4 regions of the Bradyrhizobium ingae genome follow, and region 1 is predicted to be linked to each of the others. Evidence: riboswitches for the same ligand, from Rfam matches in the RefSeq annotation. Region 1 holds a riboswitch; each other region holds the start of a gene.
What was found. A riboswitch is a leader RNA that binds a small molecule or an ion and turns the genes downstream of it on or off. The one in region 1 is predicted to bind cobalamin.
Positions count from the first base shown of each region.

Region 2: it holds a riboswitch for cobalamin, as region 1 does, so the genes downstream of both, ACV1FX_RS06070 (TonB-dependent receptor) here and ACV1FX_RS01790 (ribonucleoside-diphosphate reductase subunit alpha) in region 1, are expected to answer to the same signal.
Region 3: it holds a riboswitch for cobalamin, as region 1 does, so the genes downstream of both, ACV1FX_RS05990 (DUF1636 family protein) here and ACV1FX_RS01790 (ribonucleoside-diphosphate reductase subunit alpha) in region 1, are expected to answer to the same signal.
Region 4: it holds a riboswitch for cobalamin, as region 1 does, so the genes downstream of both, metE (5-methyltetrahydropteroyltriglutamate--homocysteine S-methyltransferase) here and ACV1FX_RS01790 (ribonucleoside-diphosphate reductase subunit alpha) in region 1, are expected to answer to the same signal.

Region 1 is NZ_JBVUBB010000001.1:380,509-387,914, reverse strand. It holds gene ACV1FX_RS01805 (hypothetical protein) at 1-305, shown strand, start outside; gene ACV1FX_RS01800 (hypothetical protein) at 313-510, shown strand; gene ACV1FX_RS01795 (ribonucleotide-diphosphate reductase subunit beta) at 1,097-2,251, opposite strand; gene ACV1FX_RS01790 (ribonucleoside-diphosphate reductase subunit alpha) at 2,262-5,162, opposite strand; cobalamin riboswitch at 5,284-5,504, opposite strand; gene ACV1FX_RS01785 (TonB-dependent receptor) at 5,760-7,406, shown strand, end outside.
Region 2 is NZ_JBVUBB010000003.1:221,118-228,523, reverse strand. It holds gene ACV1FX_RS06075 (PepSY domain-containing protein) at 1-938, opposite strand, end outside; gene ACV1FX_RS06070 (TonB-dependent receptor) at 951-3,311, opposite strand; cobalamin riboswitch at 3,429-3,628, opposite strand; gene ACV1FX_RS06065 (histidine phosphatase family protein) at 3,717-4,289, shown strand; gene cobT (nicotinate-nucleotide--dimethylbenzimidazole phosphoribosyltransferase) at 4,293-5,348, opposite strand; gene cobF (precorrin-6A synthase (deacetylating)) at 5,384-6,130, opposite strand; gene cobA (uroporphyrinogen-III C-methyltransferase) at 6,124-6,858, opposite strand; gene ACV1FX_RS06045 (cobyrinate a,c-diamide synthase) at 6,855-7,406, opposite strand, start outside.
Region 3 is NZ_JBVUBB010000003.1:204,409-211,814, forward strand. It holds gene cobU (bifunctional adenosylcobinamide kinase/adenosylcobinamide-phosphate guanylyltransferase) at 1-496, opposite strand, end outside; gene cbiB (adenosylcobinamide-phosphate synthase CbiB) at 622-1,563, shown strand; gene cobD (threonine-phosphate decarboxylase CobD) at 1,574-2,539, shown strand; gene ACV1FX_RS05980 (cobyric acid synthase) at 2,536-3,984, opposite strand; gene cobO (cob(I)yrinic acid a,c-diamide adenosyltransferase) at 3,995-4,630, opposite strand; cobalamin riboswitch at 4,671-4,889, shown strand; gene ACV1FX_RS05990 (DUF1636 family protein) at 4,983-5,357, shown strand; gene cobW (cobalamin biosynthesis protein CobW) at 5,354-6,403, shown strand; gene cobN (cobaltochelatase subunit CobN) at 6,403-7,406, shown strand, end outside.
Region 4 is NZ_JBVUBB010000010.1:183,939-191,344, reverse strand. It holds gene ACV1FX_RS17725 (carbohydrate porin) at 1-1,062, opposite strand, end outside; gene ACV1FX_RS17720 (TauD/TfdA dioxygenase family protein) at 2,084-3,013, opposite strand; cobalamin riboswitch at 3,546-3,770, shown strand; gene metE (5-methyltetrahydropteroyltriglutamate--homocysteine S-methyltransferase) at 3,875-6,205, shown strand; gene ACV1FX_RS17710 (MFS transporter) at 6,523-7,406, opposite strand, start outside.

The DNA of each region.
Region 1 (7,406 bases):
TTGCTGCCAATATTGGCATGCAGCAGCAAGCGAAGGATCTTCTCCTTGCCCTGGGTAACCTCGTCACACGGGGGCTTGTTAAGCGTGCCGGCGACGATCCTATACCTGGCTCTCTTGTTGCATTCCGTCTGGTACGCGCGGCATCGCCGTATGATTTATCGGCTGCCACGAGCGCGGCAGCCGCGATAGTGGCCCGTCCGTTAAAGGCCTCGACCAAGGCAGTTCGTCAAAGCCGTTCACGAGAGAGCACACAGCTGCCCAAAGGCATTGAGACCCTGTATTCGACAGTTTGGCAAGGTTGGTAGATCAGCGATGGACGATTATCGCGACCTCATGACGGTTGCTCTGGTGCTGTTCTTCGCGGGTCTCATGTTGGTGGTCGGCCAACTCTATCTCGAACACAGCACCAGACAGGATCTGGGCACGGAGATCGAGCTACCGCATGTGCCGACTTTATCGCCAATCTTGAGTTCGCGTGCGGGCGAGCATTCAGGCCGAACCTTCCGCTAGTGGTCTAGACAAATGTGTATGGTTCAAGGAGCTGGCGTTTATCAGAAACATCGGGGAGTCGAGTCACCTGGAGCGACTCGAACCGCCGACGTCGCTTTTTGTTTTCTCGCTTTGGCCCACGTGACATCTCGGCATTGACGGACGCTGAGCCCTGCTCGCGAGATTACTAGGCATCTTGGACCCTGCGCAGGGTGTCCAGCCTGCGCAGCGCACCCGCACTCTATGCGCCAACGCTTTGCGGACGTCGCGCATAGCTCCGACAAAGGACCACCGACGCTAGCCTCCGATGGATCTTTTTTGATCTCCCGGTGCACACGTCGTGCACACGCCGCCCTCTAACCAATTGAAAAACCTGAACTCTCGGCCCAATCCATCATGGGGAAGTTTGAGCTAATATTGGACAGCAGAATCACGGTTGCTCCACCATGATCCGCTTTACGCCAAAGGCCGCCCGCCTCGCCAAGCCGCTCCTCGACCTGATGCTAGCATCAGGATGGCCGTTAGGGGCGCACGTTGTCTTGCGCCCCCGAAATCTCGAAAGCAGCCAAGGCAAATTACACGCTCCGCGTTGAGCTTCAACTTCTGATCAATCCCAGCTCAGCGCGCCGCCGTTCTGGTATTCGATGACGCGGGTTTCGAAGAAGTTCTTCTCCTTCTTCAGGTCCATCGCCTCCGACATCCACGGGAACGGATTCTCCACCTCAGCGAAGACCGGAGCGAGGCCGATCTGGGCGCAGCGACGGTTCGCGATGAAATGCATGTACTGCTCGCACAGCGCCGCGTTGAGGCCGAGGAAGCCGCGCGGCATGGTGTCCCGGCCATAGGCGGCTTCGAGTTCGGCCGCCTCACGGATCATGCCACGGATCTCGTCCTGGAATTCGGCGGTCCACAGATGCGGATTCTCGATCTTGATCTGGTTGATCACGTCGATGCCGAAGTTCAGATGGATGCTCTCGTCGCGCAGGATGTACTGATACTGCTCGGCGATGCCGACCATCTTGTTGCGGCGGCCGAGCGACAGGATCTGCGCGAAACCCGTGTAGAACCACATGCCTTCAAATACGACGTAGAACGCGACGAGATCGCGCAGGAAGGCGCGGTCGTTATCGGGCGTGCCGGTCTCGAACGACGGGTCGTCGAGATGCTGGGTGTGCTTGAGCGCCCACGCCGCCTTGTCGGTGATGGACGGCACCTCGCGGTACATGTTGAACAGCTCACCCTCATCGAGGCCGAGACTTTCCACGATGTACTGGAAGGTGTGGGTGTGCACCGCCTCCTCGAAGGCCTGGCGGAGCAGATACTGCCGGCATTCCGGATTGGTCAGGTGACGGTAGATCGCCAGCACAATGTTGTTGGCGACCAGCGATTCCGACGCCGCGAAGAAACCGAGGTTGCGCTTGATGGCGCGACGCTCGTCCTCCGTCAGACCGTCGCGCGACTTCCACAGCGCGATGTCGGCCTGCATCGAGACTTCGGTCGGCATCCAGTGATTGTTGCAGCCGGAAAGATATTTCTCCCAGGCCCATTTGTATTTCAGCGGCAAGAGCTGGTTGACGTCGGCGCGGCAGTTGATCATCCGCTTCTCGTCGACCGAGACGCGGCCGCCGGCACGATCGATCGCCCCTAAGCCGGTCGGATCGACCGGCTCGAGCTTGAGCTGGATATGCGGACGCAGTGCCGTGGCGAGGGTAGAAGCGGCGGGAGCAGCCGCGGTGATTTCGGTGTCGGACCAATCAAGCATCGTCATCTCCTCACTGGCAGGCTTCGCATTCGGGATCGTCGATTCGGCAGGCCTTGATGCCGTCGAGATCGGGCGCCGCCGCCGTCGAGATCATGATCGGGGCATGCGAAACCGCGCTCGACGCGGACACTGCGTTGAGCTTGCCGTCGGTGCCCTTCAACGTGGACTTCTCTACATGGGTGGCGCTACGCGAGCGCAGGTAATAGGTCGTCTTCAATCCACGCCGCCAGGCTAGCCGGTAGAGCGTGTCAAGCTTCTTGCCGGAGGGATTGGCGATGTATAGGTTGAGCGACTGCGACTGGTCGATCCATTTCTGCCGACGTGCGGCGGCTTCGATCAGCCAGGCGCTGTCGATCTCGAACGCGGTGGCATAGAGCGCCTTGAGATCATCAGGCACGCGGTCGATCTGGCCGACACTGCCGTCGAAATATTTGAGGTCGGAGACCATCACCTCGTCCCACAGCCCCCTCGCCTTCAGATCGCGCACGAGGAAATCGTTCACGACCGTGAAGTCGCCGGACATGTTCGATTTGACGAACAGGTTCTGGTAGTTCGGCTCGATCGATTGCGAGACGCCGCAGATGTTGGAGATCGTCGCGGTCGGCGCGATCGCCATGACGTTCGAGTTGCGCATGCCGCTTGAAGTGACCTTCTTGCGGAGGCGATCCCAGTCCAGCGTCGCGGAGCGGTCGGCATCTAACCCGCCGCGGGACTCCGCGACGAACTGGATAGAGTCGAGCGGCAGGATGCCCTTCGACCACAGCGAGCCCTCGAAGCTCGGATAGCGGCCGCGCTCGGCGGCGAGATCCGACGACGCCTCGATGGCGTGGTAGGAGATCGCCTCCATGCTGACATCGGCAAAGCTGACGGCGACATCCGATGCGATCGGGATGCGCTGGACCTGAAGCGCTTCCTGGAAACCCATCAAGCCGAGACCGACCGGCCGGTGACGCATGTTGGAACGGCGCGCCTCCGGGATGGTGTAGAAATTGATGTCGATGACATTGTCGAGCATCCGCACGGCCGTCGTCACCGTCCGCTTCAGCTTGGCCTGGTCGATGCCGCCAGCGCTGACATGGGCGAGCATGTTGATGGAGCCGAGATTGCAGACCGCTACCTCGTCGGCCGAGGTGTTGAGCGTGATCTCGGTGCAGAGGTTCGAGGAATGGATCACGCCCATGTGCCGCTGCGGCGAGCGCAGATTGCAGGGATCCTTGAAGGTGATCCACGGATGGCCGGTCTCGAACAGCATGGTCAGCATGCGCCGCCAGAGATCGGTCGCACGCACGGTCTTGAACACGCGCATGCCGCCGGCTTTCGCTTTGGCTTCATAGGCCTCGTAGGCCGTTTTGAAGGCTGCGCCGTAGAGATCGTGCAGGTCAGGCGTCTCGTCCGGAGAGAACAAAGTCCATTCGCCGTCGGCATCGACGCGCTGCATGAACAGGTCGGGCACCCAGTTCGCGGTGTTCATGTCGTGGGTGCGGCGGCGATCGTCGCCGGTGTTCTTGCGCAGGTCGAGGAATTCCTCGATGTCGACGTGCCAGGTCTCGAGGTAGGCGCAGACCGCGCCCTTGCGCTTGCCGCCCTGGTTGACCGCGATCGCGGTGTCGTTAGCAACCTTCAGGAACGGGATGATGCCTTGGCTCTCGCCATTGGTGCCCTTGATGTGGGCGCCGAGACCGCGCACCGGCGTCCAGTCATTGCCGAGGCCGCCGGAATATTTGGCGAGCAGGGCGTTGTCCTTGACCGATTTGAAGATGCCGTCGAGATCGTCCGACACCGTCGTGAGGAAACAGGACGAGAGCTGCGGGCGCAGCGTGCCCGAATTGAACAAGGTCGGCGTCGAGGCCATGAAGTCGAACGACGACAGCAAATCGTAGAACTCGATCGCCTTGGCTTCGCGATCGATCTCGCGGACGGCGAGGCCCATCGCGACGCGCATGAAGAACGCCTGCGGCAGCTCGATACGCTTGCCGCGCTCATGCAGGAAGTAACGGTCGTAGAGCGTCTGCAAGCCGAGGAACTGGAAGTTCAAGTCGCGTTCGGGCTTGAGCGCTGCCGCAATGCGCGACAGATCGAAACGGGAGAGCTCGGGATCGAGCAGCTCGGCCGCGATGCCGACCTTCACATAGGCCGGAAAATATTCGGCATAGCGGGTCACCATGTCGGCCTGCGAGGCCGAGGTCGGAACGCCCTGGACGTAGGACAGCACCTCGCCGCGCAGCTTGTCGAGCAGCAGGCGCGCGCTGACATAGGCGTAGTTGGGCTCCTGCTCGACCAAAGTCCGCGCGGCCATGATCGAGGCCAGCGCCAGCTCATCCTGGCTGATGCCGTCGTAGAGATTGCGGGTGGTTTCGGCCAGCACCGGCGCGGCGGAGACACCGTCGAGGCCGGCGCAGGCTTCGCCGATGATCAAGGCGAGACGCTTGCTGTCGAGGCCGACGCGCGAGCCGTCGGCGAGCGTGACATGAAGCTCCGGTACGGCGACCGTCTTGGCTTCCGCAGCGGCTTCCTCCGCACGCTGGCGCGAGCGTTCCTCACGATACAGCACATAGGCGCGCGCGACCTTGTGGTGCTCGCTGCGCATCAAAGCGAGCTCGACCTGGTCCTGCACGTCCTCGATGTGGAACGTGCGCCCCTCGCCTGCCCGGCGCATCAGTGCGGTGACGACTTCGGACGTGAGCTGCTCGACACTCTCATGGACGCGGCGCGAGGCGACCGCGTTGGTGCCTTCCACGGCCAGAAACGCCTTGGTCATGGCAACCGCGATCTTGGCGGAATCGAATGGCGAGACCTTGCCGTTGCGGCGAATGATCTGCATGGACGGCTCGCTGGAAGCCGCAAGTGACTGTGGACGCAACTGGATGATGGGTGCGGAAGCGCTTTCCGCGTCGTGCAGGTTCAGTGACATCAATCGGCCCCGTGATGCGCGCGTTATGTTTGAACGGGGCTTTTGGAAAGGACGCCGCAGAAACGCCGGCAGGAAAGCGCCGGACGGTGCATGCAAGCGACCGCCGGACACCCCGCCCGTGGACGTTCAGATCGTCACGGCAGGTCTCCTGGCTCGCAGGTCGTCGCTCGCTTCCCGTCTTCCCAATGCGCGGACGCACCAGTGACGCTTGTACGGAAGCAGCTCGCTGCTGACAGTTGCGGGGGCAGCGCCGGAATTCCGCGCCTTCTGGCGCAGTTCACCGGCTTCCCTCTTAGCCACTAAATCTTGCGATCCAGCGGAACCGTGACGCCCACATGTGGTGATATTCGTGAGCGGGTGTCAACGATTCGTTTGAATGGGCGTCCCGTATTCGCTGTGGAATGTGGGAGTTCCGATCTACGAGCCGGTCTTGGGACTGACTGTCCGTATTTCGCCCCGGTCCCGGTTGAGGCCCAGAGCCACGCAGTATGACGATTTACTTAAATCATCATACCACTGTATGAGTATTCGGGTAAGACATCATACCAGCGACTTCGGAATGCCGGGCCCGAAGCTCGCCGCGTAAAGGGGGACGAGTTGCGTAGGGTTTCTTGGCACCTGGCACTGGCCAGCATGACGTTGTCCGGCTTCGCGGCCGAAGATTCAATCAATGCACAGACGGTACCGAGCGCATCCGCGCCGTTGCCCCCTGTGACGGTTGCAGCGCCGGAAGCTGCGCCCAAACGCGCCCGACGAACCGAGGCGGCCTCGCGAACGAGCACCGCGCGCCGTGCGCAGAACAGGCCCGTTGCGCGGGCATCCTCCCAGCAGCCCGCGCTTGGGCTTTCCATCGGCGCAGGCGCGACGGCAAGCCGCGGCGACGTGTCGAGCGCCGTGACAGCCCTCCCCGCTGCGGTGACCGTATTGGACGCGCCGGCCATCAGCCGGCTGGCGGTCGCGACCTATGGCGACCTGTTCCGCCCGCTCCCCGGTTTCAACGTGTCCAACTACGGCCAAGGCGGCATCGGCTATGGCCTCTCGCTACGCGGCTACACCGACGCCGAGCATGGCCGCGACATCGCCTATTTCATCGACGGCGTCCCGCTCAACGAGGTCTCCTCGCTGCACACGCCGAACTACGCCGACCTCAACGTGCTTTTCCCCGAGACGGTGAAGAGCATCGAGATCGTGCGCGGACCGTTCTCGGTCGAATACGGCGATTCCAACATGGGCGGCTCGGTCAACATCACGACCAAGCAGGCCGAGCCCTTCGCGAGCGTCGGCGTCTCCGGCGGCACGCAAGGCACCGCGCGGGGCGTCGCCACCTACAGTACGACGCAAGGTGCGTGGCTGCCTTATCTGGCGCAGGAGGGCTATCACACCGACGGCTATCGCGAAAATAGCTTCATCAATCGCTACAATTCGTTCAACAAGGTCACGACGATCTTGCCTGACGGTGCGACCATCTCGTTCCGCGCGCAGGCCTATGGCACGGAATACGGCTCGCCCGGCTATGCAAATCGCGATGCGATCGCCGCAGGCGCGATCTCCGAGCGCTCAGCCACCAATCCGACCGACGGCGGCAACAAGCAACTCGAGAACTTCGTCACCAACTACAGTTCGGGCGCCCAGGACCAGGAACTGAAGGGGACGTTGTACGTCAGCCACCAGTTTTCGAACCGTTTCGCCGATTTCGGCGGTGGCCAGCGCGTGCAGCACGAAGACCGCACGATGGTCGGCGGCCGCGTGAGCAAGGTCTGGACCGGCGCCATCGGCGACGACATCCCGGTGCAGGTCCTGCTCGGCAGCAACTGGCGCACCGACTTCATCGAGGCGTTCCAGGCTCCGACGACCGCGCGTGCCGTGACCGGGCCGGCCGTGGTCAATGTCGGGTTGACCCAGACCAACGTCGCCGGCTTTGGACAGGTCCAGGTCAAACCGCTCCCCTGGCTCAAGTTCACGGCGGGCACACGCTACGACCAGTTTTACTACGATATCAACGACCGCATCACGCTCGGCGGGACGCCAAACATCTCGAACGGCGTTACGAGCCCGAAGGTCGGCGTCGCGATCACGCCGGTAAGATGGCTCGAGCTGTTTGCCAATTATGGCCAGGGCTTCCGCAGCGTCGACGTGCCCGCGGAGCTTATCGGCAATCCCGGCATTCAGCCGTTCAAGATCGTCAGTCGCGAAGGCGGGTTCCAGCTCACCTTCGATCGCGTCAGATTTTTGGCAAGCTATTGG
Region 2 (7,406 bases), on a different contig from region 1:
GATGGCGGGATCGGCGGCCAATTCACCGCCGCTAGCGCGGGCCCATCGAGCGCTGCAGCCGCGACATTGGCTTCGGCCTGCGTCAACTGCCCGCGCGAGAACAAGCGTCCGTGATCCATGGACAGCCAGCCGCTGAAGACCCAGGTCAGCACGAAGGTCGTCGCCAATAATCCGATGACGTGATGCAGGACATGCCAGCCGCGATAAGGCGACTGCATTCGGCCGCCGCGAAGCTTAAGCCGCGCGATTCCCAGCACTGCGCCGAGCACAGCCGCGATCAGCGCGAACAGCGCGAGTGTCCAGACCACCCTGTCCCAGAGCGCCCACTTGCTCCTCAAGCCGGTGGGATAGATCCAGTGCACGACGCTGCCGACCAGATTCCACCCACGCTCGCGCCGCGTCGTATCCAGGACGATCTCGCCTGTCACCGACGATACGTAAAGCTCCGTGCCATCGGCATCGGCGAGTGCCACCCGAAATAGCGGCCGATGCCGGTCGAAGCCATTGGGCACGCTCCATTGATCATAATCGGCAACACCGACGACTTGCACGCGGGCAACATCAAGCCCGCGTCGTCGCGCATGATCGGTCGCGATGGCAAGCGCGACGTCCGGCGATGTCACGGTGGCCTCAGTGCCGTCCGTTGCTCGGATGGCACGCGACCGCGATGGCGACACGACGACGTAGACGGGATTGTCGCCCCGCCGGATCAGCCGCACGCGCGTCACGTCGGACAGTTCGCTCGCCACCACGGCGTCCGACGGCCCGATCGCCCTACCGACATTTCCCGACGGCGCGAGACCCTCAAAGCGTTCCGCTTCACTCAGCGAGGGAAACGGAACGAAGTGCATCACGATCCCGCTTGCGAACCACATCGCAAACAGGAGGCAGAACGCAATCCCGAGCCAGCGGTGCAGCAGGATCATTGCGCCCAGCATGCTATCAGTGCCTCACCACTTGAACGCGGCGGAGATCTCGTAGGTGCGCGGTGCGCCCAGCAGGACCTGATCGGGGTAGAACGGATCGCCCCAGACCGCATAGCGCTTGTCAGTGACGTTGCGCACGCGGAACGTCAGACGCGTCTGCTCGACGGCGGAGAACACCGACTTCGGGATGTCGACGAAAGCGTAGACGTCCGCGATCGTGTAGGCGTTCAGCGTCACGGTGTTCGCATCGGTGTTGTAGCGATCGCCGACGTGACGTCCGACGACGCCGAACTCCACCGGCCATGGTGTAAAGAAGCGATAGGACGCGCCGGCATTGGCGACGATGCGCGGCACATTCGGCGGCGTGTTTCCGGAGAACGAGCCACCGGCGAAATCGTAGTCGGCATAGCGCGCATCGACGTAGGCGATATTGCCCCACAGCCGCATGGCATCCGTCACGCGCACGGCACCGGCGAGCTCAACGCCCTTGGACTCCTGCCGCCCGGCGATATTGAGCTGCATGCCGCCGGCGGCCGCGTAGACGTTCTTGCGCAAGATGTCGTAGGCCGAGAACGACCACTCAGCCCTGTTGTCCCAGAACAGATGCTTGACGCCGGTCTCGTAGGTACGCGAGGTCGTCAGGTCGAGCGGCTGGGTGGGCGCGAGCAGGAAGACGTTGTTGGCCGAGACATCGGCGCCGGTCGCGTACTGGCTGAAGAAGGTCAGGCCGGGCACCGCTTCCCAGGTGTAGCCGATGCGGCCCGTCACCGGCGCCCAGTCTTTCGTGAACGGAAAGCCTGCCTTCTCGAGGCCGCTGACGTTGGTCGAATTGCGGTCGAGCCCTATATGCTCGACGCGGAGACCACCGACCAGCGCAAAGCTGCGCGTCAGCTTCAGCCGGTCCTCGAACGACAGCGCCTCGTTGTTGATCCGCGCCGTTTGCTGCTGAATCGTGAGGGGGCCATAATAGCCACGCACGGGATCGACGAGCGTGACGGAATCGTGGGGAAAGTCGGCGTTGGCCGCGCCGGGTCTGACGAAATCAAGATCGCTTGCGGCAAGCGTTGTGACAAGGCGGTTGTCGAAGCCTGCGATATTCGCATCCCAGGTTAGATCGGTAATGTTGCCAAACAACCGCTGGCTATGTGCAACGTAAAAGCGGCCGCGATCGACTTGGTTCGAAACAGAGTTGAAGGCCTCCACCTCGTTGTTGAACCACGAGCGCTCCGCGCCATAGCCATAGGCTTGGCTCTTCAAGGTCAGGTCCGGCGCGAGCTTGAGTTCGAAGCCGCCGCGCAGCCACACTTCCTGCGCCACATTGCGATTATCGAGAACGTTGTAGTTGGTGTTGAAGGTACGATCGTCGATCGTGATGGGGCCAAGATTGGTCCCGCTGCTCGAGACATAAGTGCCCGAAACGATCCCCGTCGTCGCGTGCGAACCGCTGAAAGCAATCGGCACCAGCGGCGCACCCCAATAGGCCTTCGAGCGGTCCTCCCGGTACTCGATCGCGCCCCAGATCTTGAGATTGTCCGAGATGCGATAGTTGAGCTGGCTAGAGACGTCGAGCGTCTTGGTATTGGTGTCGTCGGCAAAGCCGTTGAGCGAGGAGCGGCTGACGTCGAACCGGTAGTCCAGGCCCTGCACATTGGTGCTGCCACCGGAGCCGTAATAGGTGCGGAACGAGTTCAGCGAGTCGTAGGCGAAGAACGCCTCGTTCTGCACCGGCCCGGTGTGCGGCTGCTTGGTCACGAAATTGATCGCGCCGCCGCTGGCGCCCTCGCCTGACATCAGCGAGGCAGGCCCTTTCAGAAATTCGATCGCCTCAAGATTGGCCGTGTCCATGACGCGGGAGGTCATGTTCTGTGGGCCGATCTTGATGCCGTTGTAGAGGGTGTTGATCTGGCTGTTGGTGAAGCCGCGCATCGAGAAGGCTGAGGGCTCGGCCGGATTGTCTCCGGCAGTAACGCCGACGGCACCCTGAGCGACGTCCGAAACGGTGCGGTAGCCCTGCTCGCGGATCGTCTCTGCCGAGATCACCTCCACGGTCGCGGGCACCTCGCGCGCGGTCAGTCCCAGGCGTGAAGCGCTTGCGGCCACCGCGTTCGTGTTCAGTGGGGTCTGTGTCACGTTCTGAACGGCCTGCTTTTGCGTGGTCGTGGCGGTCGCCGCTCGGTTCGGCGCCGGTCGCCGGGCGCTCCGCTCATCGCGTCTGTTCGGCTTGGCTGGCTTGCGGTTCTGGTCGATCTGGCGAACCTCGACGGGCGGCAATTGCTCGCGGGCTTGCTGCGCAACGGCTGCGGAAACATCGACGAAGATAAACGGGGTGAGAATGCCGGACGCGCGCAGGAATTTGGGCAAATTGCCGGTACGGGCAGAAGACATGGTTCGGGCCTCGGTATGACGTCAGTGGCACGTCACAGCGAACCAAGTCTCAACCTTCAGCGCATTTCCCGCCTCCGGCTAAGCCAAATGTCTGTACTCCCCGACCGACATCTTCGCGTGTGACCACGGCTGACGGCAGGTCTCCTGGCTCGCGGGTCATGACCTCTTCGCCGCCTTCCCGGGACCGAGAGCCCAGTGGCTTGTGACGAAGGATTCTCCGCTTACAGTTGCGGGGGCAGCTACGGCATTGGGGAAACTCCCCGCACCGCATTCCCTTTTCATCCCCGGATGGGGAAACCGTCACGAGCATCTATGATTAAGAGCAAGAGAGAGTCAATGTGGAAGCTGCGGCGTTCTTGTCGCAGCAGCGCAAATATCCTTTGCAAGTATCGTTGGAGACGTTGAATGGAAGGGGACACCTTCCTCTGGCTCGTAAGACACGCCGTTGTCGATGGCATCGCAGGGACGATCCACGCCATGGACGCGCCGGCCGATCTCAGCGACCGGACGCGACTGGACGCTCTGCGACGGCATCTGCCGGCGGGGGCCGCGAGCTACGCGAGCCCGGCCCGGCGGACCCTCGAAACGGCACGCGCGCTCGGGCTTGAGCCGGTCTGCGTGCCCGCCTTCAGCGAGCAGGATTTTGGCGAATGGAGCGGACGACGTCACGATGAACTCGCTGCCGCGGGCGGCGCGGCCTATGCAAAGTTCTGGGCCGATCCGGCCGGCTCGAAGCCCCCAGGCGGCGAAAGCTTTGAAGACCAAATCGCCAAAACGCGCGAAGGCCTTCACCGTATCGAAGGAGGATCAGCGATCCTCATCGTCCATTCCGGCACCATCCGCTCTGCCCTATGCATCGCGCTCGACCTCGCACCACAAGCGGCCCTGCGTTTTGCGATCGATCCGCTCTCGCTCACCCGCATCGACCGGCTGTCGGATGGCTGGCGCGTCGTCTCGGTCAATCAGACGATCGCTTGAGTCTCACGCCGGGCGGTCCGGAACATTGGCCTGCGCGAACGTCGCCATGCCATTGTGCAGAGCGCAAGCAAGCCGCACCAGCGGCAGCGCGATCGCCGCGCCTGATCCCTCCCCGAGCCGGAGATCGAGGCTGACCAGCGGCTGAACGTTCAGGGCACGAAGCACCAGGCGATGCCCCTGCTCCGCCGACTGATGCGATGGCAGCAGGAACGGCTGACATGACGGATTGAGGCGCGCGGCCGCCAGCGCAGCAACCGACACGATGAAGCCGTCGATCAGCGTTGGGATACGCCGCTGCGCGGCCGCGATGATCGCGCCGCAGATCGCCGCGATTTCAAGGCCGCCGACCGTACGCAGGACCTCCTCCGCGGACGCCGCCTTCGTCAGGCCATGCCGCACGAGCGCAGCATCGATCACGCGCGCCTTGTGTGCGCGACCCGCAGCATCGACACCGGTGCCGCTGCCTGCGATTTCGTCGGCGCTCACACCCAGCAGGCTTGCCGCGATCGCTGCCGAGGCCGTGGTGTTGCCGATTCCCATCTCGCCGAGGATGAGGAGATCGGGCTGCTTCGCCGCCGCACGCGCCACCGCGCGCTGCCCGCATTCGAACGCAAATGCCAGTTCCGCCGGCTCAAGCGCGGCTTCCACGCTGAAATCGCGGGTGCCGCAGCGCGGCTTGTCCGCGACGATCCCCGCGACCTCCGACTGCGCCAGTGAGCCGGCGTCGACGACCTCGAGGCTCGAACCCAGTTCACGCGCCAGCACCGAGATCGCGGCACCGCCCGCGGCGAAATTCGACATCATCGCGATCGTGACTTCCTGCGGATAGGCCGATACGCCCTGGGCAACGATGCCGTGATCGCCGGCAAAGATGATGATCGGCACGCGCGCGGCGCGAGGCTCTTCCGTCTCCTGGAGGCCCGCAAGATCAATCGCGACCTGCTCGAGCCGGCCGAGTGCGCCGGTCGGCTTGGTCAGTTGCGCCTGCCGCGCGATCGCCGCCTCGCGATGCGCGGTCGAGATATCCGGGCATTTCCCGTAGACCCAATTGGGGAGCATGTTGTCCTGCCTCCGTTCACGCGACTGCGGTTGTGTCACGCTCTGCGTTTGAGAATGTAGCTGTCCATGATCCAGCCGTGCCGTTCGCGCGCCTCTTGCCGTGCCGCGGCGATACGCGGGCCGATCTCAGCCAATGCACCCGACATGACGATCTGGTCGGACATGCCGAGATAGGCACCCCACCAGATCTGCAGGCCCTCCGGATCGAGTGACTGAAACGCCGTGCCGCCATCGAGCATCACGACCACGGTGTCGGTACCGTCAGGCCAGCCGCCTTCGCGCAGTCGCCGTCCTGTGGTCACCAGGAACGGCTCGCCGATATCGTTCAGCGGCAGCGCATGCGCCGCGCACAGCGCCTGGATCGAGGTGATGCCGGGGATGACTTCGATCGCGGGCACAGGATCGAGCCGTCGAGCGATCCGCAAAGAGGAGTCATAGAGCGACGGATCGCCCCAGATCAGCAGCGCGACGCGGCCATCGCGTCCGAGATGGGCCGCGATCGCCTGCGACCACGTCGCGGCGACAGCATCGTGCCAATCATCGACGCCCCGGCGGTAATCGGCCTCGGCGTCGCGCACCGGCAAGTCGAACTCCGCGATGCGTGTTTCCTTGTTGGTGAGCACCTCGGCGCAGATCGCCCGCCGCAATTCGGCGAGATCGGATTTCTGCGCTCCCTTGCGCGGGATCAGGACGAGATCAGCCGCGTTGATGGCACGGATCGCGGCGAGCGTAAGCTGCCCGGGATCGCCGCAACCAATACCTATCAAGGAGAGCATCAGCATGACGGATCGACCTCAGCCAGAGCCCCGAACAGGATGACGGCGGCCGAGGTTGCCGCGCCACCTCGCGAGAGCTGTTCGGCAAGTTCGGCAATCGTCGTCCGGACGAGCCGTTCATCGGCCCGGCCGAGCGATTCAGCAAACAGCGCCGGCGTGCCTGGGGCAAGGCCGTGCGCGATCAGCTTCGCGGCCAAATCCGGAAACGTGCGCCGGCCCATATAGACAACGGTCGTCGCATCCGGATCGGCGAGCGCGACCCAATTGAGATTCTCCGGCAACTGCCCGGTCACATCGGCTCCCGTCACGAACTGCACCCGGCGCGCGGTATTCCGCCGGGTCAGGGGGATGCCGGCTCGAGCCGCCGCGACGCAGGCCGAGGTGACGCCCGGCACGATCTCGTAGTCGATCCCGACCGCCCGCAGCGTCTCGATCTCCTCTTCGAGCCGGCCGAAGATGCCGGCATCGCCGGATTTCAGCCGCACCACGCGCGCGCCAGTCAACGCATAATCGACCAGCAGGCGGTTGACGTGCTGCTGCTTGGTCGAGGGCCGGCCGGCGCGTTTTCCGACCGCCACCAGATTGGCGCCGGGCCGGGCCAGCTCGAGGATCGCGCCGGAGGCGAGATCGTCATAGAGCACGACGTCGGCCTCGCGCAGCCGCGCGGCGCCCTTGAGCGTCAAGAGCTCGGGATCGCCGGGACCGGCGGAGATGAAGGAGACGAACCCGCTCACCGGTCCTCCGCAATCAGGTGAAAGAAAGTACCCGTCGCATGCCCGCGCCGCGATCCGGTTTCCGCGACGGTCGCGCCTGTCGCATCTTGCACCCGCGCGAGCGGCATGTCGGGCTGCGCAATGATCGTCGAATAATGGAATTCATGGCCGCGCAGGCGCGCGCCGGGCTGATGCCCCGGCATCGGTGCCGCGAGCTCGGCTAGCCGATAGCCGAGATGCATGCGGCGCTTGGCAAAGCTTGTCTCAAGGCCCAAGAGGCCAAGCATCTCGTGCCGCACGCCGTCGGCATCGGTCAAGGCCGTGCCCATCACCATGTAGCCGCCGCATTCGCCGTGCACCGGCCGCGTCTCGGCGAAGGCGCGCAAGCGCTCGCGGAAGCGCGCGTTCGCCGCGAGCCGGCCCCCATGCAGTTCGGGATAGCCGCCAGGCAGCCAGCACACATCGGCGCGCGCATCGGGCCCCTCATCGGCGAGGGGCGAGAACGGCAGAATCTCCGTACCTGCGGCATGCCAGGCCTCCAGCATGTGCGGATAGACGAAGGAGAACGC
Region 3 (7,406 bases), on a different contig from region 1:
CCTTCATCGGCAGCCCAGAGACCACGAGCTCGACCTCGTCCGCGACTTCGGCGACGGCTTGATTCAGCAGGCCGGCCGCATCACGAAAACGGCGCGCCAGCGCGTTGTCCGGCACGATGCCGAGGCCGACTTCGTTGGTCACGAGGATCACCGGGCTCTGCTGCCTGCGAAGCGCGGCGGCGAGCAACGAGGCCTCGTTCGACCAGTCGCTCCCGGCATGGAGCAGGTTGGAAAGCCACAGCGTCAGGCAGTCGATGAGGCGCGCGCCGCCGCCGTCGGTCGCATCGAGCGCCGCCACGAGATCGAGCGGCGTCTCGCGCTCGATCCAGTCATCGCCGCGGCGGGCGCGGTGGCGTGCGATCCGCTCGGCCATCTCCGCATCGAGCGCCTCCGCGGTCGCGATGTAGACGGGCCGGCCTGGAAAGCTGCGGACGCGCGCCTCCGCGCGCCGGCTTTTTCCGGACCTCGCGCCTCCCGTGATCAGGACAACCGCCATGAAACCTCCGTTCTGATCCGCACTAACCACCAAACGGGTGCAAAGACAAAGCCGAAATCGGCGGGCAGGGGCTTGCGCGATGCCCCAATTCTTGCGCATCAGGGCAGGCGAGAAGGAGATGTGACGTGGGCTTTGCCGGCGCGATGGCGGTAGCGATGACGGTGGACGCCATCTGGGGATGGCCCGCCGCGTTGTTTGCGCGCATCGGCCATCCCGTGACCTGGATCGGCAGGCTGATTGCTGTGCTCGATCGCAACTGGAACAGACCGGCGGATGCACCTGCGGCGCGGCGCATGGCCGGCATTGCCGCGGCGCTCCTGGTGATCGCGCTGTGCGCCGGCATCGGCTGGCTGGTGCAGAGCTGGCTTGTTCCCGGATGGAGCCATGCCGTCTTGCTCGGCGTGTTGGCCTGGCCGCTGGTTGCGCTCCGGTCGCTCCACGATCATGTCGCTGCCGTCGCGCAACCTTTGCAGTCGGGCGATATCGACGCGGCGCGGCTTGCGGTCGCAGAGATTGTCGGCCGCGATCCCGCCTCGCTCGACGAGGCCGGCATTTCGCGCGCGGCGCTCGAGAGTCTTGCAGAGAATGCATCCGACGGCATCGTGGCGCCGCTGTTTTGGGGCGTGCTGCTCGGCCTGCCCGGCATCTTCGGCTACAAGGCAATCAACACGCTGGATTCCATGATCGGCCATCGCTCCGAGCGTCATCTCTGGTTCGGCTGGGCGGCTGCGCGCATCGACGATGTCGCCAATTTCATCCCGGCGCGGCTGACGGCCCTGTTGTTCGCGCTGGTGACAGCGCGCCCCTCAGGGGCCTTGTCCTGCATGTTGCGGGATGCAAATCGTCATCGTTCGCCGAATGCCGGCTGGCCGGAAGCGGCAATGGCCGGTGCGCTCGGCGTGCGTCTGAGCGGGCCGCGCAGCTATCATGGGGCCGTGACCGACGAGCCCTGGCTGAACGCGGGCGCGCGCGATCCGCTCGCCGCCGATATCGACCGGGGATTGCGGCTCTATATTCGCGCGATGCTGCTGCTCGGCGGCTTGCTCATAGCGTTGGCGCTGGTCTAAGGGGGCGGCGATGCGCGAGCATGGTGGCAATCTCGATGCAGCGGTGCGGCGGTTCGGCGGACGCATCGAGGACTGGATCGATCTGTCGACCGGCATCAACCGGCAGTCTTATCCGGTCGGCGAGATCGAACAGCACGCATGGACTGCGTTGCCGTCGCGGTCCGAGATTGAAGCGCTGCATGAGGCTGCGCGGCAGGCCTATGCAACGCAGGCGCCGCTGCTCGCCATGGCCGGCGCGCAGGCCGCGATCCAGTGTCTGCCGAATCTTTCGTGCAAGGGCCGCGCGCGCATTCTGGCGCCGACTTACAATGAGTATGGTGGGGTGTTGTCCGGCGCGGGCTGGGACGTTGCCGAGGTCTCAGCTCTTGATGCGCTCGCGGGAGCCGATCTTGCCGTCGTCGTCAATCCCAACAATCCCGACGGTCGGCGCCATGAGGGAGCCGACCTCCTCGCACTTCTGCCGCGAGTCGGCCGCCTCGTGATCGACGAAAGCTTTGCCGATGCGCTGCCGGAGCTGTCGCTCGCGCGAGAGGCGGGGCAGGGCGGCCTGTTGATCCTGCGCTCGTTCGGCAAGTTCTATGGGCTGGCCGGCTTGCGGCTCGGCTTCGCGCTCGGCGCGGAAGCGGACATTGCGGCGCTCACGGCGATGGCGGGGCCGTGGCCGGTTTCGGGTGCTGCGATCGCCGTCGGTCGGCGCGCGCTACTCGATCGCGAATGGGCGAGGGCGACGACATCGCGGCTCGAACGCGACTGCGTACGACTAGACACGGCGGCGACATCGCAGGGCTGGCGGCTGGTCGGCGGCACGCCGCTGTTCCGGCTCTACGATGCCGGTGATGCGCTTGCTGCACAGGACAGGCTCGCGCGCCGCAATATCTGGTCGCGCGTCTTTGGCGCACAGCCGGGCTGGCTGCGCCTGGGCCTGCCGGGCGACGAGGCGGAATGGGCGCGCCTCGTCGCTGCGCTTGCATCCTAGCGCGCCAGCGCGAGCAGACCTTCGACGTCCAGATGGGTCTCGATGTGATCGGCGAGCGCGTCGAGCGCGCTCTCGACCCTTGCGCCGTACGGCTGATCGGTTGCGGGAATATCGAGCCGCGCGAGGAAGGCCTTGCGAAAACCGTCCGACGTGAACAGGCCGTGCAGATAGCTGCCGTGCACGCGTCCGTCGCCGGAGATCGCGCCTTCCGGCGCGCCGTCGAGCGTGGCGAACGGTCGCGCGCGATCCGGCCCATCGGTGCGGCCGATGTGAATTTCATAGGCGTCGATCGGCTCGCTGCTCGCGGCGTGGCGTGCAGTGACGCGGGTGAGCGTCTTTTGCGGCGACATCACCGTCGTCACATCGAGGAGGCCGAGGCCGGCTGTCTCTCCGGCCGGCCCCTCGATGCCCTCGGGATCATCCACGCTGTGCCCGAGCATCTGGTAGCCGCCGCACACGCCGAGCACATGACCGCCGCGGCGGTAATGCGCGAGGAGATCGATATCCCAGCCTTGCGCGCGCAGGAAGGCGAGATCGCCGCGCGTCGATTTCGAGCCGGGGATGATGACGAGGCGCGCGTCGCCCGGGATCGCTTCGCCGGGACGGACCATGACAAGGTCAATGTTTGGCTCCAGCTTGAGCGGGTCGAGATCGTCGAAATTGGCAATCCGCGACAGCGCCAGGAATGCGATCTTGCAACGGCCGGGCTTTCGCGCGTCGCCCAGTCCCAACGCATCCTCGGCCGGCAGTTCGCCAGCGCGCGCGAACCAGGGCAGCACGCCAAAGCCGCGCCAGGCTGTCTTTTCCTGGATCAGCCGGTAGCCATCATCGAACAGCGTGGGATCGCCGCGAAACTTGTTGATGACGAACCCCTGGATCATCGCGGCATCGTCGGGATCAATCACGGTCTTAATGCCGACGAGTTGCGCGATCACGCCGCCGCGGTCGATGTCGCCGACCAGCACGACGGGGACGTCGGCCTTGCGGGCAAAGCCCATATTGGCGATGTCGGCCTTGCGTAGGTTGACCTCGGCCGGGCTGCCGGCGCCTTCGACCAGGACGAGATCGGCGCGCGCCTTGAGGCGTTCGAAACTTTCGAGTACCGCGTCCATCAGCGAAGGTTTCATCGCCGCGTAGTCGCGCGCGCGTGCGGTGGCGATGCGCTTGCCCTGCACGATGATCTGCGCGCCGACATCGGTCTCGGGCTTGAGCAACACGGGATTCATGTCGGTGTGTGGCTCGACGCCGGCCGCGAGCGCCTGGAGCGCCTGGGCGCGGCCGATCTCGCCGCCGTCGATGGTCACCGCCGCGTTGTTCGACATGTTCTGCGGCTTGAAGGGGAGGACGCCCAGGCCGCGGCGCTTTGCGGCGCGCACGAGCCCCGCGACGATGAGCGACTTGCCCACGTCCGAGCCAGCCCCCTGGATCATCAATGCGCGCGCCATCGCAAAAGTCTCAGAACTCGACGCCGGCTTGCGCCTTGATGCCGGAGCGGAACGGATGTTTCACCAGCGTCATCTCGGTGACGAGATCGGCGATCTCGATCAACTCGTCCTTGGCGTTGCGTCCGGTGAGGACGACATGCGTCATCGGCGGCTTCTGCGTCTTCAGGAAATCGACGACCTCGGCGATATCGAGATAGTCATAGCGCAGAGCGATGTTGATCTCGTCGAGCACGACCATGCGCAGGCGTTCGTCCGATATCAGCTCCTTCGCCTTCTCCCAGGCGGCGCGCGCGGCGGCGATGTCGCGGGCGCGGTCCTGCGTCTCCCAGGTAAAGCCTTCACCCATGGCGTGGAACTGGCAGAGGTCGCCAAAGTGCCCCGTGAGCAGCCGCCGCTCGCCAGTATCCCAGGCGCCCTTGATGAACTGGACGACCGCGCAGGGCAGGCCGTGCGCGACACATCGAACGATCATGCCGAAGGCCGAGGAGGATTTCCCCTTGCCAGCGCCGGTGTGGACGATAATCAGTCCCTTTTCACCGCTCTTGGTCGCCATGATCTTGTCGCGGGCGACCTTGATTTTCGCCATTTTCGCAGCATGCCGGGCGTCGGCTTCCTCCGCCGCTGGGGTATCCGATTCAGGCGTCATGGGACGTGGTCCTTCGGCTTGACAAGTGGCGGCCATGGGCAAATGGTGGGCCAGCGTTGGTTCCTGTCCTACGACAGGCGAAGAGGGAATGCGATAGGGCTCGAATCGGCAAGATTCGTGTTCGAAAAGCAGCCGCCCCCGCGACCGTGACCGGAGAGATGCCCGAAGCCACTGATCCCCTGGGATCGGGAAGGCGGGGATCGAAGGGATAAACCCCTGCTCCGCAAGCCGGGAGACCTGCCAGCGCGAATGTTTTGGACCGGCGGACGGGGTGTTCCGCGACGGGGAAACGAACCATCTTTCGCGTGGTTCGTGCGCCTCATCGCCTCCCGCAGATATCCTGGAAGGGGCGATGGCCGTCACACTTCATGTTTGCATCACCTGCCGCGCTGGCCAGACGCTCGGCGAAGGTGAAACCACGCCGGGCGCGCGGCTGCACGCCGCGATCCTCGACGCCGGCGTGCCCGCGGGCGTCAACCTGGTTCCCGTCGAATGCTTGTCGGCGTGCAGCCAGGGCTGCTCGGTGGCGCTCACTGCGCCCGGCCGATGGTCCTATGTCTACGGCCGCCTGTCGGATGCCAATGCGAACGACGTGATCGCAGGCGCTTCGGCTTACGCGGCCGCGCCCGATGGAATCGTGCCATGGCGCAGCCGACCTGAGATCTTCCGCAAGCAATCGCTTGCGCGCATTCCCCCCATTGCCGTCGTGCCGGAGGCCGCCGAATGAACACGCTCGCAAAAGTCCCGGTCACGGTCGTCACGGGCTTTCTGGGATCAGGCAAGACGACGCTGATCCAGCATCTGATCACCAATGCCAACGGCAAGAAGCTCGCGGTGCTCGTCAACGAGTTCGGCAGCCAAGGCGTCGACGGCGAGATCCTGAAATCCTGCGCAGATGCCAATTGTCCGGAGGAAAACATCGTCGAGCTCGCCAACGGCTGCATCTGTTGCACCGTGGCCGACGACTTCATTCCGGCGATGGAGCAACTGCTCGCGCGCCGGGTGAGGCCCGATCACATCCTGATCGAGACATCGGGGCTGGCGCTGCCGAAGCCGCTGCTGAAAGCGTTCGACTGGCCGGAGATCCGCTCGCGCATCACGGTCGACGGCGTGATTGCGCTCGCCGACGCCGAGGCCGTTGCGGCAGGCCGCTTCGCACCGGATCCGGATGCCGTGGAAGCGCAGCGCGCTGCCGATGAGAATCTCGATCATGAGACGCCGCTGTCGGAGGTGTTCGAGGACCAGATCGCCTGCGCCGATATCGTGCTGCTCACCAAGGCCGATCTCGCAGGCGCGGCAGGGCTCGAGGTCGCCAAAGCGGCGATAGCGGCCGAGATGCCGCGCCCCGTGCCGATGCTGCCGGTCGTCGACGGCGCGGTGGACTTACGCGTCATCCTCGGCCTGGAAGCTGCGGCCGAAGACGATCTCGCCGCGCGCCCCTCGCATCATGACGGCGAGGACGAGCACGAGCACAATGATTTCAACTCCGTCGTGATCGATCTGCCCGAGGTCATCGATGTCGAGGCGCTGATCGCCTCGGTGCAGCGGCTGGCGCGCGAGCAGAACGTGCTGCGCGCAAAGGGCTATATTGCGGTCAAGGGCAAACCGATGCGGCTGTTGCTGCAATCGGTCGGCGAGCGCGTGCGGCACCAGTTCGATCAGCCCTGGGGCGTGCGTCCGCGACAATCCAAGCTGGTCGTGATCGGCGAGCATGGCGATATCGACGAGACCGCGATCAAGGCGGGACTTGGTATTCCAGGACTTGATATCTGATGCACGTCGTCTTCCGCGAGAGCCGTGGTCTCGAAGAGACCGCGACGCCAAGGGACATCGGTCAGGACCCGGCCGATCTCGTGGTGCTCTCGTTCTCGGATTCCGATCTCGCCGCGTTCGCTGCCGGCTGGCGGCGAGGGTGCGCCAGCCTGCCGTCGCTGCGGCTCGCCAATCTCGCCGAGCTGCGTCATCCGCTGTCGGTTGATACCTATATCGAGCGGACGCTGTTGCACGCGCGCGGCATTCTGGTGCGCCTGATCGGCGGCGAGTCCTATTGGGCCTATGGGCTCGCGGCCCTTCAGCAACTGGCGAAGGACCGCGGCATCGCGCTTGCCGTGTTGCCGGCGGATGGCCGCGACGATGAGCGGCTGGATGCATTCTCGACCTTGCCGGTCTCGACGCTGAGGCGGTTGAAAGTGCTCTGCGACAAGGGCGGGCCGGTCGCCGCACAAGCCGCGATCGCGCAGCTTGCGCTGGCCTCGGGCCTCTATGCGGGGCCGGTGGTTGGCGAGATCGAGGTCCCCGAGATCGGTTTCTACGAGCCGGGGCGCGGTGTTGTCGGGGCGCTGCCCGATCCCGGCGAAAAACCTCGCGCGCTCGTGACCTTCTATCGCTCTTATCTCACGGCTGCTGACACGGCGCCGGTCGATGCGCTGATCGCAGCGCTGCGGGAGAAGGGATTCGATGCCCATGGCGTGTTCGTGACGTCATTGAAGGCGCCGGGCGTTGCCGATTGGCTGCGGGCGAAGTTTGCGCAGCATCCACCCGCGGCCATCGTCAATGCGACCGCGTTCTCCGCGCTTGGGGACGACGGCACGACGCCGTTCGATGCCGCATCGTGTCCGGTTTTCCAGGTCGCTCTCTCCACGGCAAGGCGCGAGGATTGGGCGGACTCTCTGCGCGGGCTCTCGCCCGGCGATCTCGCGATGCACGTCGTGCTGCCGGAGGTCGACGGCCGCGTGTTTGCGGGCGTGGTGAGCTTCAAGTCGGCGGCCGAACGCGA
Region 4 (7,406 bases), on a different contig from region 1:
CTCGGGCAAGCCTGGAGCAGCCTTGTTCTTGTAGCCGGTTTCGTCGAGAAAAAGAACGCCCGCGTTGGTCGTACTCCAGTTCAAGCCGGTCGGATTTTCAGCGATCTGCGCAGATTGACCGTCTGGACTGAGTGAACGCTGTATTGAGGCTTTATTGTAGAAGCGGTCATCAAAATTGTACTTCAGATTGAGAGCTGGCGTCGGCGCCGCATTGTTGCTCATGCCTGCTTGGTACAAGATATTCGATGATGCTCCAAACACGTTGACTGCTGCGTTCCCTCCGACCACCGTGCCTACGAACTCATTTATGTTTCTGAGGTAACCGAATTTGAGTTCGAGCTTCCCGTCGAAAGCGGTCTGATAGTAAGCAATCGTATTGATCCCGACTCTATCTGGCCCGCCAGGCTTCCATGTCCAATATTGCTGCTCGGCTCCCACGATGATCTGACCATCGCGAATCCCAAACCGGCTGAGATCGTACGTCACGATCATGACGTTTACGGTATTAAACGTCGGGTTCTGGCCGACATATAGCTGATCGCGGATGGTGCTTCTTGCTGCATTCGGCAGTTGATTGACGACGAAGGTATTGACTGTCCCGCCGACATAGCCGATCCCGACCTCTTCCAGCGCAGATCTAACGCCGCCGTGATCCTGATCTATCGTATCGGCCGGCCCGGGAATATTGAGCCACATACCTTTTTCCTGGAGGTGCGCGAACTTTGCAAAGGGGACGGCCTTCGTCTGAGTTCCATTCGTCGCAAGAAGCGCCGCACCGTCGGATTTTGGCGCAAGTAAGTTCGTATTTTGAGCGGGCGCCGCGCTAGTGATGAGACGCCCGGCTCGTTGGGACCGACCGCTTCGGGATTTGATAGCCGTCAGGTTTTTCTTTTGAATTCTTTCCGGCCCAATCTCACGCGAAGTGTCGTTTTTGGGGCTAGGCTCGTTGGCAGCTTCTGCTCGCGCCGCTCCCCCGACGGAACTCGCGGCGAGAGACAGTGCAACAGCAAAGCATCTCTGCGCGCTCGCTTCATGAACCTTCGTCTTCAGCGCGTGAGCCACGAGACAAAGCAACTGACGAGAGCGACGCCACGAGACCTTTGACACCTGAGTTCTCGACGATCGCACAAGACAGCTTGCTCTCGACTTCCATGAAACGAGAGAGATTGCAGTAGAAGTAGACCCCATGGCTGCAGATGACGAGGCAGCAGATTCATCAGGCCCGTCGTTGTTGCGGCCAGATCCATATCGCATCCCGACGTCCTTGACGTGAGGGGCACCACTCTCGTTGACGCACGATTGCCATGTGCCCGCCGGCTGCATCAATTGCCAAAGTTGGTAGGTGACCGGGGCTTAGGCGCTGCTTATCGATTCGCGTGCTCAATTTCCAACGGACAGCGCGTTCGATTGAATACTCGCTTCTCCAGGGCATTCCGCTCCGAGAGGTGGATGTAAAAACCATTTCAGGACGCTGGCTCGTTACGGACACTGAGACGCGCAAAGCACGCTCTTGGCATGGTCGCCACGAAGTCGTCGGATCGCCCGCTGGAAGAGGTTGGCTTTCCCGCTCATAGCGTGCTTCGCAAAGACATGGGATCGACCACCGCGGAAGCGCTTGCAGAGCGGCAAGCCGGTTTTGCTGACGCGCAATAAGTTCGCGCGGATAGACGACACACATTCAATCTACTGAACCGCTCTGGATTGGACGGCATTCGAGCTTCGCCCAAGACCAACGAAACGTGCTGACTCTGGTTCAGAAGGCGCGGCGGCTCGGCAAGTGTCGAGGCCAATACGCGGAAGAAAACCGATCGAGAGACGCGCATGAACCTAAAGGAGGACATTCTTTCGAATGAAGAGCGCCTGTGCTGACGCGGCAAAACCAACGTTCTTGCGGTTCATTCATTGCAGGTCTACGCAGCTCCATCAACCCGATGCGACCTCTCCGGGAATCCATGCCGCTCTTGGGTTAAGAGCTGGCACGATGGCTTTCAATGACATCGTTGAGCTGCCGATGCTGCATACAGGGATGGGTGACAAAGGCAGAGTTTGCATCGGCCGGACCCCGGTCAGTCCTGTGAACCGGCTAGGCGACCTTCGCGGCCGGCTCTTTTGCTGTCTTGATGCGCGTTACGCTGCTCTGACCATCGACGCTGACGGGTACCTCGCCAGCGACGGTGGCGCGACGAACGACCCGATGCTGATCGCCGTAATCGTTCACCGCGTAGTGTTGTGTGGCGCGATTGTCCCACATCGCCACATCACCTTCCTTCCAACTCCAGCGCACGGTGTTTTCGAGCGCAATGATATGAGACTGAAACAGATCAAACAGCTTCTGGCCGTCGTATTTCGGGATGCCAACAAAACGTTGCACCAGGGCGCCGAGGAGCAGCGTGCGTTCGCCGGTCTCGGGGTGGACGCGCACGACTGGATGTTCAGTCTGATAGATCGTTTTGGTGAAGACTTCGTCCAAGTGCTTCTTGTCGAGCTCGCTGGCGCGGGGCATTATTGCGTAGTCGAAGGCGTTGCTGTGAACGGCCCAGAGCTTGTCCGCAAGCCGTTGCAGCGGCGGTGCCAGGTCGAGGTAGGCTGTGACGGTGTTTGACCAGACCGTATCGCCACCGAACGGTGGCATCACAACGCCTCGCAGCACCGCGATCTTAGGGTAGCCATCGACGAAGGTCCCATCGGTGTGCCACAGGTCGGCCCGGCTGCCGGCGCGGACCGAATCAAGCTCGATAATCGACGCCGTCCCCTTAATGGCACCGAGCGTCGGATGACATGCCGGACTTCCGAAACGAAGAGCAAAGCGCTCCTGCTCGGCGTCGTCGAGATGACCCTGGTCGCGAAAGAAGATCACCTTGTTCTCGAGCAGCAGCTCGTTGATTGCGGCGATCGTCTGGTCCGGTAGATCGCCCGACAGCTTGATGTTTCGGATTTCCGCTCCGATGCGCGCGGCGCGTTTGACGATGTCGGCGCGAGGAATGACATTATCCGACAAGCCCGTTGCAATCATAGCGGCACTCTCCAAATTCGCGGCTTGTTCGCCAGACCAGCTGTTCGACTGCGATAGGGGCTGTCGAACGCCAAATTGCTGGACCGCATAGCGGGTTCCGTCAAACTCCACGGTGACGGCGACGAGCCACCCTCGTGCGCTCTTAACGGGGTCTGCGACAGGTGAGGTGTGGCCTATGTGACGATCTTTCATCCCATGATTGACCGATCTGCCGGTTCGATCAATTGCTAACATTGGTAGTTGACCGGGGCACAAAGGTTTAGACTTCGCTGGACGATCGATGCAGAAATTGCCGCTCAGTGCCGAACGAACAAGAAACTCATGGAACGACATGAGAACGCTTGAGATCGGAAGGACAGGGCTGCCAAGCCGATCGACAACAATGGCCGTCAGGGGCGCTGGTCAAAATTTGATTTTGCACCCCATCGTCAAGCTGTTCGTTTATGACCTCCATTGTTGAGGCCGTATTCGCGGCAGCATGCCGCAGAAAAGGTGGTCCTCCTTCGAGGTTGACGTACCGCCCCGGTTGCAGATAAATCGAAGGCGTCGAGGTTCTCCAGGTCTCGCTCGATCTGGAGCTAAGAGGGAAGCCGGTGCGCTCACGATCCGTTCAGGATTGAAGTAATGCCGGCGCTGCCCCCGCAACTGTAAGCGGCGAGTCCGCATCCATACGTGTCACTGAAGCAGATGCTTCGGGAAGGCCGGATGCAGACGATGACCCGCGAGCCAGGAGACCTGCCCCGACAACATAAACGTCCACGGGCGGGGTGTCCGGTGGTACGCCAAGCAGCAGGCGCTTTCGCGGCCCCTCCTGCCCGCGTCCGCCATGGCCTTTGCCCCCACCATAATGGGGTTAAAGCTATGTCTCTTCTCTCACTTCCTGTCGCAACTCTCGGCACGCCACGTATCGGGCCACGCCGCGATCTCAAATTGGCACTCGAAGGCTACTGGGCCGGCAAGATCAGCAGCCGGCAGCTTCTTGAAGCTGCGGCCGGTCTTCGTGTCGCCAACTGGGCGCGCCAGCACTCGCTTGGCGTCACCGTCATCCCCTCGAATGACTTTTCACTCTATGATCAGGTTCTCGATACGAGCGTCATGGTGGGCGCCATTCCCGAGGCGTATGGCTGGGAGGCAGGTCCGGTCCCGCTGAAGACCTATTTCGCCATGGCGCGCGGCTCTCAAGGCGGGGAGCATGAAGCAAGTAGCAGTCACCCCCATGACGCCGGCGGGTCCGCCGCGCAGGAGATGACCAAGTGGTTCGATACCAACTACCATTACATGGTGCCCGAATTCCATAAAGGTCAGACCTTCAGGCTCTCATCCCGAAAGCCGATCGAGGAATATGAGGAGGCGAAAGCCCTTGGCTATCAAACGCGTCCGGTTCTGGTAGGACCGGTCACCTTCCTGAAGCTCGGCAAGAGCGCTGATCTGGCGTTTGATCCGATCTCGCTGCTCGATAGTCTCCTGCCAGTCTATGTCGAGGTTCTCAAGGAGCTGGCGAAACGCGGAGCCGAGTGGGTTCAGCTTGACGAGCCGTGTCTGGTGCTTGATCTCGACGAGACCACGCGGAATGCGCTTCAGCGGGCTTATGGGTGTCTTGCCAAGGAAGTGCCTGACATCAAGATCATGCTGGCCACCTATTTCGGGGCGATCGGCGACAACCTGGCGACCGCTCTGGAGCTGCCTGTGGCCGGACTGCACGTCGATCTTATCCGCGCTCCCCAACAATTGAGCCAGATTGAATGCGGCGCCCGCGCGGACCTCGTGGTTTCGCTCGGCGTCATCGATGGCCGCAACGTGTGGCGTTCTGACCTATCGGCACTGATCGAGCGGTTCAAACCCGTCATTGCAAAGTTCGGCAGGGATCGCGTGCAGCTCGCGCCCTCCTGCTCGCTCCTGCATGTCCCAATCGATCTTGAGCTCGAGACCGATCTCGATCCGGACGTGAAGAGCTGGCTTGCCTTCTCGGTGCAGAAGATCGGCGAGCTCACGGTCCTTGCGAAGGCGCTCGCAGGCGAGGCGAGTGTCGCAGCCGCGCTGACCGCATCCGATCTTGTGGCGACGGCGCGCGAGACCTCCCCGAAAATCCACGACGCGATCGTTGCACAGAGAATGGCGGCGATCGACGACGCCATGCGCCGCCGCACCAGCGCCTTTGCCAACCGCGCAGAGGTCCAACGCAAGCGTTTTGGTCTGCCGGCCTTTCCGACGACGACGATCGGCTCGTTCCCGCAGACCGCCGACGTTCGCAACGCTCGCGCTGCTCATGCCAAGGGCAAACTGACGGACGCGCAATACGAGCAATTCCTCAAGGCGGAGACGGCCCGTACGGTGCAGTGGCAGGAAGACATCGGCCTCGACGTGCTTGTGCATGGCGAATTCGAGCGCAACGACATGGTGCAGTACTTCGGCGAGCAGCTCTCCGGCTTCGTGTTCACCCAACACGGCTGGGTGCAGTCCTACGGCTCGCGTTACGTCCGCCCGCCGGTTCTGTTCGGCGATGTCTCGCGACCGAAGCCCATGACTGTCGAATGGTGGCGCTACGCGCAATCGCTGACCAAGAAACCGATGAAAGCAATGCTCACCGGGCCGGTGACGATCCTGAACTGGTCATTCGTCCGCGATGACCTACCGCGCAGCGAGACCTGCCGCCAGATCGCGCTTGCGATCCGCGACGAGGTCGGCGACCTCGAAAAGGCCGGCGCGACCATGATCCAGATCGACGAGGCAGCGCTACGCGAAGGCTTGCCGCTGCGCCGATCCGACAGGAAGGCCTATCTCGACTGGGCAGTGGAAAGCTTCCACATCTGCTCCTGCGGCGTCGCAGATGCGACGCAGATCCACACCCACATGTGCTATTCGGAGTTCAACGCCATCATCGATGCAATCGCCGCGATGGACGCAGATGTCATCTCGATCGAGACGTCGCGTTCGAAGATGGAGCTGCTCGATGCGTTCACGGCCTTCAAATACCCGAACGACATCGGCCCCGGCGTCTATGACATCCACTCCCCGCGCGTTCCCGAAGCCACTGAGATCGGAGATCTCATCGCCTTGGCCCGCCAACGTCTGTCGGACTCGCAGCTCTGGATCAATCCTGATTGCGGCCTGAAGACCCGCAAATGGGAGGAGGTCCGTCCGGCGCTCGCCAACATGGTCGCGGCGGCGCGCGAACTTCGCAAGGCGTCTTGATGCAAGCGCGAGCTCGGTAGTTAGAGTTGCGTTCATTTGGCGGAATGCCGATCCGTTTCTGGATCAAATGCACTCGTTTCAATGGAGGAACTCCGACAACTCGCATTTCCGCTGAGTGAGCCGGTCGCGCCCGTTGCAGCCTCGCTGGGTCGCTTGGCAGCGAGATGCGCGGGCGCGGCCAATTGCATCTGCCAGGATCCCGGTGAGGACTGTTTCAGACGACGTGAGAAGCAGCAGCGATTTCCAATCGGTCGTTCAGCAGGCGCTACGCTGCGGCTTAACGATTGGTTGGAGCGGCCTCTACTCAGGCGGCCCGCTCAGAAAGGAAAGTCATCACCATACGTAACCACCGGTCTAAGGCTGCTGGCGATGCCGGTTGCAACAACCAGGATGAATGCCATTGCTATCATACCGATATCAAAGGATCCCGTCGCATCCTTAAGAACGCCAACCATGTACGGGCCGACGAAGGCGCCAAAGGCACCGATAGAATTGATGAATGCGATGCCTCCGGCAGCAGCAGCGCCGATAAGGAAACTCTGCGGCATCGTGTAGAGGATTGTCCGCGCGGAGATCGTGCCGATCAGAGCAAGCGTCATGCATGTGAGCGCCGACACGAGCGAGGTGAGCATCACCGAAACGACAAGTCCGGTCGCGCCAAGCATCAATGCGGCGATCAGGTTGTAGATCCTGTACCCCTTACGATCGACACGTCGCGCCCAGTACAACATGCCTATCGTGACAAAGAGATAGGGCACGGCCGAGAGCCAACCGACCTGCGTGTTGTTCAAGTTGTGGCTCTTTAGCATCAGGGGGAGCCAGACGCCGATCCCATAAGAACCGATCGTGAATGCGAAAGTGACGCTCGTCAACTTGAGTACGCGGACGTCCTTCATCGCGGCCCAGAGATCCTTCTTGACCTTCTTGACCTTCTTGACCTTCTTGACCTTCTTGACCTTCTTGTCCTTCTCCCTTGCGAGCTCGTTCAGCAACGCATCACGCTCGGTGGGCGTCAGCCACGAGGCCTTGTCCGGCGTGTCGGCAAGCAGGACGAGGCATAGAACCCCGAGCAGGCAGGCCGGTAGGCCTTCGATCAAAAACATCCACTGCCAGCCGGCCAGTCTCCACACCCCGTCCATTTGTAATAGCCAAGCCGAGACTGGATTGCCGATCAACGCGGACAGCGGTGTTGCAGCCATGA